Regions from separate parts of the Paenibacillus sp. MAH-35 genome, predicted to be linked through region 3. Evidence: riboswitches for the same ligand, from Rfam matches in the RefSeq annotation. Region 3 holds a riboswitch; each other region holds the start of a gene.
What was found. A riboswitch is a leader RNA that binds a small molecule or an ion and turns the genes downstream of it on or off. The one in region 3 is predicted to bind cyclic di-AMP.
Positions count from the first base shown of each region.

Region 1: linked by a shared signal. The riboswitch ahead of AC3Y2E_RS29810 (potassium channel family protein) and the one ahead of AC3Y2E_RS27280 (resuscitation-promoting factor) in region 3 are both predicted to bind cyclic di-AMP.
Region 2: linked by a shared signal. The riboswitch ahead of AC3Y2E_RS32805 (C40 family peptidase) and the one ahead of AC3Y2E_RS27280 (resuscitation-promoting factor) in region 3 are both predicted to bind cyclic di-AMP.

Region 1 is NZ_JBYUPU010000046.1:46,322-50,360, forward strand. It holds gene AC3Y2E_RS29800 (universal stress protein) at 1-174, shown strand, start outside; gene AC3Y2E_RS29805 (TrkH family potassium uptake protein) at 309-1,664, opposite strand; cyclic di-AMP (ydaO/yuaA leader) riboswitch at 1,916-2,066, shown strand; gene AC3Y2E_RS29810 (potassium channel family protein) at 2,199-2,861, shown strand; partial or broken gene AC3Y2E_RS29815 (Ktr system potassium transporter B) at 2,848-3,123, shown strand; gene AC3Y2E_RS29820 (potassium transporter TrkG) at 3,191-3,730, shown strand; gene AC3Y2E_RS29825 (potassium transporter TrkG) at 3,639-3,905, shown strand.
Region 2 is NZ_JBYUPU010000064.1:1,358-5,396, reverse strand. It holds gene AC3Y2E_RS32815 (M1 family metallopeptidase) at 1-958, shown strand, start outside; gene AC3Y2E_RS32810 (hypothetical protein) at 976-1,782, shown strand; cyclic di-AMP (ydaO/yuaA leader) riboswitch at 1,962-2,097, shown strand; gene AC3Y2E_RS32805 (C40 family peptidase) at 2,104-2,574, shown strand; gene AC3Y2E_RS32800 (cryptochrome/photolyase family protein) at 2,911-4,039, shown strand, end outside.
Region 3 is NZ_JBYUPU010000037.1:54,603-58,641, reverse strand. It holds gene AC3Y2E_RS27290 (ABC transporter permease) at 1-627, opposite strand, end outside; gene AC3Y2E_RS27285 (ABC transporter ATP-binding protein) at 624-1,370, opposite strand; cyclic di-AMP (ydaO/yuaA leader) riboswitch at 1,645-1,797, shown strand; gene AC3Y2E_RS27280 (resuscitation-promoting factor) at 2,147-3,205, shown strand; gene rnmV (ribonuclease M5) at 3,372-3,941, shown strand; gene rsmA (16S rRNA (adenine(1518)-N(6)/adenine(1519)-N(6))-dimethyltransferase RsmA) at 3,938-4,039, shown strand, end outside.

The sequences.
Region 1 (4,039 bases), on a different contig from region 3:
AACCGCTTATTACTGCGATTGAATTCCCTTGTTCCTGGCAAGATCGAAGGCGTCTTTTACCGAAGTGTTCATACAGACTTCAACACTGGCGTTTTTAAGGCAGTTGATGGCGGAATGAAATATCTTATTTGTGATGGTATCGCATCTACTATCGATACAAAGCCCTCACCTTAACAAGGTGAGAGCTTTTTTGACCTTACCATTACGGGCTAACCTGCCTGAACGATTTATCATTCTCGCGGACTTCCGGGCCCGTTGACCCGGAGCTCCATGCTTGGGAGAGAGGCTCCCCGAAAAAGGGGATCTCTCTAGCCAATAAGCACCTTCTCCTCAAGATAACGGAATTTCTCCCGACTTTGCTTTTGCGACAAAGCAAATGCCAGCGTCAATGGCCCGAGCCTGCCGATAAACATGGTCAGGATGATGATCAGCTTGCCGAGCGCGGAAAGCTCCGGTGTCAATCCCATGGATAAGCCCACTGTGCCGAAGGCCGATGTGACTTCAAACAGAACTTCCATAAAATCCTTCTGCAGGCTATGTTCGGTTAACGTAAGCAGAAAGGTGGCCGCGATGACTACGCCAACTGATATCACCATGACAGCTAAGGCACGCATAATAATCGATTGCGGAATTCTTCGATGCATGATTTGAACATCCCGCTTCCCTGTCACAATGCTGATTAACGTGAGCAGCAGAACGACAAAGGTAGTTGTCTTGATCCCTCCCCCGGTTGATCCGGAGGAAGCCCCAATGAACATCAGAAAAATCATAAAAAATTGAGAAGCCGTCATCATCGATGCGATATCGATGGTGTTAAATCCTGCCGTTCTCGTCACTACCCCCTGAAAAAATCCTGCCCACATTTTTTCTGATCCTGTCAATGCACCGAACGTGTCAGGATTAAATGATTCAATGGTTGTGATTACAAGAAAGCCTCCCGCACATAAAATCGCAGAAGTGGATAACACGATTTTGGAGTGAAGTGACAATTTGCGCCAGCTCCGATTTTTCCAAAGATCAAGAATGACGGTAAACCCCAGGCCGCCCATGATGAATAACAACGGAATTACGATATTAATCAGCGGATCTCCTACATATCGGCTCAAACTATCTGACCACAAGCCAAATCCCGCATTATTGAAAGATGAAACGGAGTGAAAGATACCGTAATAAAGCGCGGTTATAAAGTCCATGTCGCCCATCCAGCGAATCGTTAAAATAATGGCACCGAACGCTTCAATAACAACAGCTGCCGCAAAAATACCAAGCGACAGCTTCACGACTCCCTGCGTAGACAGCGCATTCGTCGATTGCTGAATAAGCAGCCGGTCCTTCAAGCCTATTTTTTTGCCCAACACGACCGCTACCAGGACGCTATATGTCATAAATCCGAGTCCGCCGATCTGAATCAGACACATAATAACAATTTGCCCAAACAAAGAGTAGGCTGTCCCTGTATCTACAACAACTAATCCTGTAACGCATACGGCTGACGTCGAAGTAAAAAGCGCGTCCAACCAACTGATACTGCTGCCGGATGCAGAAGAGACGGGCAAAGCTAGCAAAATCGCCCCTAACAAGATCGGAATGGCAAAACTTAGGAGAATGACTCGTGATGAAGTGAAATGAATAAGTGCAGTGGATCTGAATGGATGTACAGCCATAACCATCATCCCCTTTCCCAAGCTCTGCTCAAATAAACTGAAACCGGTTAAGCTTTATCTTCGTATTATTACCTGAAAGTACCGTTGCATTCAACCCTAAAGCCGCCTCGCATCCGAAGCATTTTTTATCCCCATAGCTGAAACAAGGGGGGACGGCGCGGAATTATAACTATGGGGGCAATCGATAATGGATGATCCGGGTCATCTGTTTACTTTGGAAATGAACTGCTTTATGATAGGGTACAACAACTTCATATTCATCGCTTAATCCTTAATGAAGGAGCGGGGGAACCAACGAAGCGTTTTTCGCTTCAGGGGTAAATTCTTTCATTTGCAGAAAGAACGGGGACTCTCAGACCCGAATCCGACAGCTAACCTCGTAGGCGTCATGAGAGAGAACATGAATGCGTCTTTGGTTTGTCCTGCCCTCACATTCCGAAGCTTGGCAGCAGAATTTCTCTGCTCCAAGCTTTTTTGTTCTTTTCCCGGAAAAACCGTCATACGGATCAATTTCTTTAGAAGGATGTGGAGGACATGAAAAAACAGTTTATTGTGATTGGTCTGGGCCGATTTGGGTCGAGCCTGGTGCGTACTTTGGTTCAAAATGGTCACGAAGTGCTCGCCGTTGATAAAGATGAGCAACTTGTTCAGGACATAGCCGGCATAGCAACCCATGCCGTTCAAGCCGATTGTACAGATGAAGGGGTGCTGAAAGAGCTTGGAGCGCGGAACTTTACTCATGCTATCGTGGCTATTGGCGATGATTTGCAAGCGAGCATTTTAACAACCTTATTGCTTAAAGAATTAAATATACCCAAAATAACAACCAAAGCCAAAAATGAAATGCATGGCCAGGTCCTATTTAAAATAGGCGCAGATCATATTGTATATCCGGAACGAGACATGGCTGCTCGTCTTGGAAAGCAGTTAAGCTCTGATAATCTGATTGACTACATCGAGTTGTCTCCCGACCACAATTTGGTTGAACTGAAGGCCCCACCTGCGATGAACGGCAAATCTCTACAACAATTAAATATTCGGGCCAAGTACGGGTGTACGATTATGGCGATCAAGAAGGGGGTTCATATCAATATTTCTCCGAAGGCGGAAGATGAAGTGAATACAGGGGATATTCTGGTAATAATCGGAAGCAATTCAGATATTCGAGACCTGGAAGACGACTATGAACAGAAATGAAAAACGTATTCATAGCCGTTCCCTATTCGCTATCCTTGTCTCTATTGTCAACCGGCTGAAGACGCGAACGAGCCCTCCCCAACTTATATTAATCGTCTTTTTTGGCTTGATCTGGTTCGGTGCTTTGCTTTTGACGCTCCCCTATTCATCCTCGTCGGGTCAATCGATCGGGCTGTTGAATGCCCTCTTTACGGCAACCTCCGCCATTTGTGTGAATGGCTTGGTTGTGGTGGATACAGGAAGTGTGTTCTCTACCTTCGGACAAGTCGTCATTATGATACTGATTCAGGTGGGCGGCCTTGGCTTTATGACCGTGCTATATTGTCATTGTGGATGTTTTCCGCAAACGTTCATGGCGCAAGTTATCGCTGCATGCCAAAGTTGTCTTGCTCGGTTCCGGCATTTTGTTTGCCGTAGGCTTCTGCTTGATTTATTTGCTGGAAAGCTGGAACCCCGCAACCTTCGGTTCCTTGTCTGCTGGGGAGCGGGTATGGGCCTCCCTGTTCCAAGGGGCTACGCCCAGAAGCTCCGGTTTTAATACCATTGACATCGGAAGCATGTTGGCCTCGTCACAATTCCTGATCATCATATTAATGTTCATTGGAGCCGCTTCAGGCGGAACCGGCGGTGGCATTAAAATCAATACGGTGTTTGTTCTTGTACTGGCAACCATTCATACGTTCCGCGGCGGCGGGCAAATTCACGCCTTCGAGCGCAAAATCGCAGGCGAGACGGTCATGCGCGCACTGGCTGTTGTGGTCCAGTTCCCTTGCCGTTGTGCTTTTGGTCTCCCTACTGCTGACGGTTTCGGAAGGCATGCTGGAGGAGCACTTTCTGGAGGTACTCTTCGAGGCCACTTCGGCCTCTAGTACAACCGGATTATCCATGGGCCTGACGAGCGATTTGTCTCCGCTTGGTAAAATCATCGTGACCATTACCATGTATGCCGGACGACTTGGTCCCCTCACACTGGCCTTTGCCCTAGCTCAAAAAAAGCGTTTATCCAAAATTGGCTACCCCGAGGATCATATTCTGATTGGCTAAACCATAACGGGGGCGGGTTTCCGCTCCTTTTTCTATCCGCTCCTACAAGGAGTAGTCCCAGCGTTGCTGCCACCAGCCGCCAATGAATCATTAGGATGAATAAATCTAGACAAAAGTACTTACCCTATTTCTGG
Region 2 (4,039 bases), on a different contig from region 3:
GCTCGCCAAATACAGCGAATGGTTCGGCACATACCCCTACTCCACGCTGTCGATCGTGATTCCGCCTCCGGGAGGCAACGGTGCGGGCGGTATGGAATATCCGACGCTGGTCACCGGCTGGGAAGCGTCCGGAGATACGGACAGCTTCGAGCTGGAACGGGTGATCGTCCATGAGATCGGCCATCAATATTGGTACGGCATGGTGGCGAGTAACGAATTCGAGGAAGCGTGGCTCGATGAAGGCTTTACGTCCTACGCGGAAGATCTCATCATGATGAGCGAGTACGGAGTGCAGCCGAACTTTGCCATCGAATCGAGTTATATGACCTCGCCGGAGCCGCTGAAGCTGGCTTCCTGGCAATACGGGGGACACAGCCGCTACGCCGAGAACGTTTATACGCGGGCCAAGCTCGTGCTTGCCGGAATCGAGAAGCAGATCGGCCAGAAGACGATGCTGCGGGTAATGAAAACGTATTTTGACCGCTGGAAGTTCAAACATCCGACGACAAGCGATTTCCAGGCCGTTCTCGAAAGCGTAACAAAAACGAGCTGGGCCGAATACTTCGATCAGTTCGTGTATGGCGGCGGCATGACCGATTATTCCATCGAGCATGTGCAGACGCGGCCGATGAAGCAGGACGGCAAAACCATCTACGAAACCGCCGTCCTAATCAAAAAAAATGGCGGCCATTATATGGACGTGCCAGTCCGCTTCCATTTCACGGACGGGTCCGATGTGGAGAAAGTGTGGGACGGACGGGACCCTCAGGTGCTGTATACGATTACGAGCGAAGCCCCTCTCGAATGGGCGGCGATCGATCCGCAGATGACGATGATCCTCGAGCATAAGCGGATTAATAACTTCATGCAAGTGAATGTCGACGATACATGGAAAGCGCGCCTGACGATCGGAATCGCGAAATGGATCGAGATCTTGTTGAACGGGCTCGCCTGGTGAGGAGGTGACTGCCGCCTATGATGCGTTATATGAAGAACGGCTTTAAAGATACGTTATCGCAATCCTTCCTCCTGCTCGTCTTGTGGCTTTATCATTTCACCTGGGGCTTCCTGCTGCTGATGCTGGTCAAATCGGTCGTCGTTCCGCTGATGCACCGGTACCCGGGCGAGCATCTGTCTGCCGCCGCTTCGCAGCTGTTCCTGGCCGAAAGTCAATTCCGGCTTATGAAAACCGACATCAGTCATCCGTACATCTGGCTGCTGGTCGGAGTTGCGGCGGCGCGGATGCTGTTGACACCGGTTCTGAACGCGGGCGTCTACTACTCTCTGGCGAATCCGCATCTGAATGCCGGCTACCGCTTTTTGCAGGGCATCAAGCGGCTCAGCGGTTCGTTCTTCCTCTACTACGTCTTGCAAATGGCGATAACGCTGGCTCCCGTATATTGGCTGTTCCCGGTGGTCAAGAAAGCGTTCGCCCAGCACGCCGATTACGCTTCCCTCTCGCTTGCGCTGCTGCCTTGGGCAGCGGGATATGCCGCATTCGGGTTTCTGATCCGCCTTCTCTTCATGTACGTCCAGTTCGGCCGGACGACGGAAAGCGGACTCGGATCGTCACTCGGTCTGTTCGTCCGCAAGCTGCCGGCCATCGTGCTGCTGGCCTGCTTGCTGCTCGCGTTGTCCGGGGCGTTTACGGCCGCCGCCTTATCGGCTTCCCTGATCTGGGCGGGGTTGACCGCTCTGATCGTACAGCAGATGCTCCATATCACCGATATGGTGTTCAAGCTATGGACGATCGCTTCTCAATACCGCATCTATGCCGACTGACGGATTAAGGCTCCCGCATTTGCAAGCAAGGCGAGACTTCCACCGTTCCCCTTTTCTTCCGCAGAAAAGGGGTTTTTCTGTGCCGTTGGGATTCGAAATTTCGATTTTTCAAAAAAAATGTTGCGCAAAAGGAGGAAATCGTTGCTAAAAGGCGAATTATAATTACCCGGAAACAAAAAAATCGAACCATGCCGAATTCCCGCTTGCCGGGAAACGGGGGAACCATTCCGGGTGAATTGATCTCGCAGGAAAGTGATCATAGGGCACCTTCGACCGAACCCTCAGCTAACCTCGTAGGCACCTGGAAGGAGTCCGCTTCACTTGAAAAAGGCACTTATTATGATCACCACCGTGGTCGCACTGTTCTTCACCTCCGTTGGCAGCGCTTTCGCTGAAACGACGCTTGAGAAAACCGTGAACGAGCTGATCGGTGTGAAGTACAGAACCGCAGGAACGACCACAAAAGGCTTCGACTGCTCGGGCTTCACGATGTACGTCTTCAATCAATTCGGCGTAGATCTGGCTCATCAATCGAAAGCCCAAGCCAAAGAGGGCACCTGGGTCGACAAGAACGATCTGATTCCCGGCGACCTCGTGTTCTTTAACACCGACGGCAAAGGCATTTCCCACGTCGGCATCTACCTCGGCAACGACGAATTTATTCATTCGGCGTCCAACGAAGGGGTAGTGAAGAATAAGCTTAGCGAGAAGTACTACAAAACCCGTTATGTAACCGCGCGCCGCATCGCTGGTGACGATCTGTACAACCAGTTCATGGCGGAAGCCAAGTAATACAGGCAGCGGAACGGACAAGCCCAAGCCCTGGAGGAGCGAACCATTCGCCCTTCAGGGCTTGATTTCGTTCATCCCCGCTTCTTCCGACAGGAAGCGGCAGGGCGGCGAATCCGCACGGTTTGGGCGGATAGCCTCCGACACCGGTTTTCACCGTCTTCCCGGATTCGACCGCTTGTCGGAACGTGTACGGACTGTTCGAGCGGACCGGATGCCGGCGACGGGATCCGCGATCGGCAGCGAGGTTACGCCCTTCCGGCAGGAAAACGGCTGAGTCTTTGCGAATGTTTTGTATCACCGATAAGCTTTCTACACTGCTCTAGGGGGGACGGCCCGATGATTCTGTTTGTCCATCGCAAAGACCTGCGGGTAACCGACATGCCCGCTTTCGCTTATATCGCCCGGACCGGGCTCCCTTCCCTGCACTTGTTTATCCTCGATCCGGCCATCCTGAACGCGGAACGGGCCCGTGCGCATAGCGGACGCCGCTTCCTCGGTCTGCTCGCCCGCCTTCAGTCGTTATACCGGCATCACGGCCAGACACTGAATCTCGTATGCGGAACGCCCGAGGAGATCGTGCCGCAGATCGCGCTTGTTCACGAAGCGACGGAGGTGGTCTTCCACCGGGACGACACTCCTTACGCCAGACACCGGGATACGAGCATTCATGAAACGCTGCACCGGCTCGGCATCCCGCTGACGACGATATCCGATCAGCCTCTGGCCGATCCAGAGGAACTGCACCGCTACGCCGGGCGGCAATCGCCGTATAAAGTGTTCACCCCGTTCTACCGCAAATGGAGCGAATTCGTGCATACGTATTTCCAGCCCCCTGTGACGACCCGGCTGGCCGATTTGCGCACGCTCGTGCTGGACGAATCGATCCGGCAGCGGTATGCGCCCCCTTACTCGCTGGAACGGTTCCGCGGAGACGTGTGCCTGGAGGCGCCCGAAGAGAGACTGGAGCGGTTCATCGCCGAGAAGCTCCCGGATTATGCGCAGCGGAGGGATTCGTATGCAGGTGATGCGACAAGCGGGCTGAGCGGTTACATCAATTCGGGCTCGATCTCGGTTCGAACCGTCTACGACAAGCTGCTCGGGGAGCCGGACTTCGAGGCGTGGAAGCGGCAGCTCGCCTGGCGGGATTTTTACTTGTACCAGTCGGTATTCGACCCGCTTTTCTTCGAATATGAGCACTATTACGACTTGTCCGGGCTCGGTGACCGGCATTTCGAAGCCTGGAGAAAAGGGCGGACCGGCATTCCGATCGTCGATGCGGCGATGACGCAACTGAACGAAACGGGCAGCATGCCGAACCGGCTAAGAATGGTCACGGCGATGTTCCTGACGAAAAACTTGCTTGCGCCGTTTACGCTCGGCGAGCAAACGTTCCGGATGATGCTGACCGATGCCGATAATGTGCTGAACCGGGGAGGCTGGCTCTGGTCCGCCTCGCTCGGTTATG
Region 3 (4,039 bases):
CAGACGAGCCCAGAGCGCGGCAGCGCCGATGGCCGCCAGGAGGACGATGGAAGCGGCTAAGATTTCGTACCGGTACAAGGTGTACAAGATGACCGCATCGGCTGCAAATCTGCAGATCCGGAAGCAGGCTCTGTGGCCGGTCCGTACGAAGGTGCTTTCCATCCAAGCTCCGAGCATGTTGGCGAATTTCAGCGCCAGCACGAACAACAGCAGAGCGAGGAACGGCTGGGCGTTCTCCCCGTATCCGTGCCGGTACAGCGGCATGCTCGCTGAAAAAGCGACGATCAAAAGGAACGATTGAGACAAGTAGCTGTACAGCATCGCGCCCCGGAAGTACGGTCCCATCCGGGCTTCCATCGGCAGGAGAAAGATCAGATCCGCTTCCCGCAACAGCGTCCGGATCGGGCTAACTGCGATAAAAGGCGTCAGCCATAAAGCGATGACGATTGCATACGGGAACGTTTCCGGTATGCGTCCAAGAGCTTTGCCGTAAAAATAGGAGGAGGCGATGAACGCGATCAGGAGAAACAGGAAAAATCCACTTTGCCCGGCATATGCCGTATACCGCGACACGATCTTCAGATGGGCCGACAACCGGTTTTTCCATAAAGCGGCTGCGGGGTTCATGTCGGTCCCCCTTTTACTAGCGTATAAAATACGTCGTCGAGCGTTGTATCGGGGACAGCCCCGGCGCTCCGGCGCAGCTCGTCGAGCGTCCCTTTCGACGCGATTCTCCCTCTGTTAAGGACGACATACCGGTCGCAATACGTTTCAAGCGTCGACAAAATATGAGAGCTGATCAAGAAGGCGGCGCCGTTCCGTTTGCGCTCCACCATCAGATCGAGCAGCGACCGGATGCCGAGCGGATCGAGTCCGAGGAACGGTTCGTCGATGACATACAGCGGAGGTTCGACAAGAAATGCGTTCATGATCATTACTTTTTGACGCATGCCCTTCGACAAGGTCTGAGGGAAGGAGTCCAGCTTCTCGGTCATGTCGAACTGGCCGGCGAGCGTTTTCGAGCGGCGTTTGAACTGCGTCTCATCGAGTCCGTAAGCCATAGCCGTCATTCGTAAATGTTCGCGGATCGTCAGTTCCTCGTACAGTTCGGGGGCTTCGGGCACATAGGCAAAGGAGGCGCGGTACTTCTCGGCGTTGTCCGACACGCGGAGCCCGTTCACCCGAACTTCTCCTTGCTGAGGGACGAGCAGCCCGAGGATATGTTTGATCGTCGTGCTTTTGCCTGCGCCGTTTAATCCGATCAGCCCGACCATCTCTCCGGAATCGATCGAAAACGAGAGTTCGTGGACGACCGGCCGGTTCCAGATGTAGCCGCCGGACATCCCCTGAATATGCAAAAACGGTTTCATAATGTTCCTCCACATGTAAGCTTTTACCTGTGGACATCATAACATTTTTGTTCGAGCAAATCACGTTAAAGCGCTTTCTTTTCGCGTTTGGCACACGAAGAAAGCGGCATAAAAGAATTAGACGAAGAAAAACAACGATTTGTTGCATAAAAAAAGTGAATTCTCGGTGATTTTTCCCCTTTTCGCATGAAAATCGGATTTATTTCCTCTTTACAGGTTTTTCATAAGGCTTTAATATAACGATCATAATGATTCTAACCGCATACCGCCATCGACTTACCCATCGCTGAGTTTCCGACAGGGAAACGGGGGAACCAAGTTATCTATGGGGTGAATACTGCACGAAGCCGTTCGCGGCGCTGTGCAATTAGGGCGACTCTCGCGTCCGAACCCGGCAGCTAACCTCGTAAGCGTGAAGAGAGAGGCACGATTGTCGGGCATTGATGCGCTCCCAAGTATGGGATGAGCATTCGATTCAACGCCGCGAGAAGAGTACCTCTTCGCCGCGGCTTTTATTTTCGCACAATTCGAAAATATTCCTGCATGGACAGAACATACCGGATCTGTCAACGATTGTAGCCCGAAGCCTTACAACACGATGGCAATAGCGTGAATCATCCAAATTTAACCAGGTCACGTCAATTCTAGTCATGCGTAACACTCGACGGCGAGGCTGATGAAGGAGGACCGAAGAAGTGGGCGTTATTCAAAACGGAGAAACCCATGTAAAGCGATCATCCAGCATGTCTTTCGCAATGCGATGGAAGCATGGAAACTTGCGTTTGATCTTAGTAGGCGCTTTGTTTTCAATCGTGATGACAATGATGTTCGTGCTGCTCATGCAAGGCACGTCTATCAAAAAAGTGGGGTTAGTGGTAAACGGGGAAGAGAAACACATAAAAACGAGACAAACTACATTGTCCGCTCTTCTGGAGGAACAGCAAATTCCGGTAAGCGAGCACGACCGGGTTTCGGCGGTGCTTGGTACCGAGTTGAAGCATAACGATAAGTTTCATATCCAGCATACAATCCCGGTGCAGCTCACGGCTGACGGCAGAACCGAAACGTTATACACGGTCGGCAAAACCGTAGAGCAGACGCTGCAAGATCTCGGCATGGAGATCGGGGAACTCGACAAGCTGACGCCACCCGCGGAAGAAGCCGTAACGGAAGGTTCTCAAATTCAGATTGTCCGCGTGCACAAAGTTGTGGAAGACCAGACCGAAACGATTCCGTTCGAGACGGTCAAGCAAGACGATCCCAATCTGCTCAAGGGTAAGGAGCAGGTTGTATCGGAAGGCGTAGAAGGCGTACTTGCGAAGAAGATCGAGAAGGTATACGAAGACGGCGAGCTCGTAGCTGAGAATGTCGTCGATACGAAAGTTGCACAGGAAAGCGTTACTAAAGTGGTTGCGCTTGGAACCAAAAATCCGGTAGTCGTCTTGTCCGCCTCTTCGCCGAATATCGATGAGGTAGCGAAAGGCGACGTCAAATTCGGCTACAAGCAAATTTTGAATAATGTTACGCTAACCGCTTATTCCGTGGATGTTGCTTCAACAGGCAAGACCAGCGATCACCCCCAATACGGCATTACGTCTTCCGGCGCCAAGGTAAGTGAAGGACGTACAATTGCGGTCGATCCGAAAGTCATCCCGATTGGCTGGTGGGTGTACATCGAAGGGATCGGTCTGCGCCGCGCCGAAGATACGGGCAGCGCTATCAAAGGCAACAAAATCGACGTTTACTTCGATAATCCCGACTATGCCAAGCGTTTCGGCCTGAAGCGTGGATACAAAGTCTATATTATCGGCAAAGAAAAGCCGGTAGATAATTAATGCTCCGCTGCAGTTTCGGGGCCTTCCGGCCCTATATATATTATTCAATTACCCGCAATACCGTTGATCGAAACGGGATCATTGGGTATATTGATATATAACAACAATGTGAAAGAAGAGGCGAGCCCTCTTCTTTTTGTTCGTACAAGGAAAGGAATCACAGAACATGATTCAAGAAATTATCGTGGTCGAAGGACGGGACGATACAGTCGCCATCAAGAGGGCGGTGGATGCGGAGACGATCGAGACTGGCGGCTCGGCGATCGGCGACGAAGTGCTGAGACGAATTGCGCTCGCCAAGGAGCGCCGCGGCGTTATTATATTCACAGATCCGGATCATGCAGGCGAACGCATCCGCAAAATCGTCTCGGCTAAAGTCCCGGGCTGCAAGCACGCCTTCCTCACCCAGGAGGAAGCGACCCGCAAATCGGACATCGGGGTGGAGAACGCCTCCAGGGAAGCGATTATCCGGGCGCTTGAAAATGTCCGCACCGAAGCGGCAATCGGCCAGAACGAGGAATCGGATATTACGATGGACGATCTGATGGCCGCCGGCCTTCTCGTGCATCCGCAGGCGGCGGCCCGGAGGCTGGAGATGGGCAAGCTGCTCGGAATCGGTTATTGCAACGGCAAACAGTTCTATAAGCGCTGCCGGATGTTTCGGATCGGGCGTGAAGAATTCGCTCTGGCTTACGAGCGGATGAGCGTTTCGGAAAAAGGGGATGACAACGGATGAACAACCATCGCGCCGCAGATGTATCGAGTCCGAACCGGACAAAGGAAATCATCCGCAAGCACGGTTTAACTTTGAAGAAAAGCCTCGGTCAAAACTTC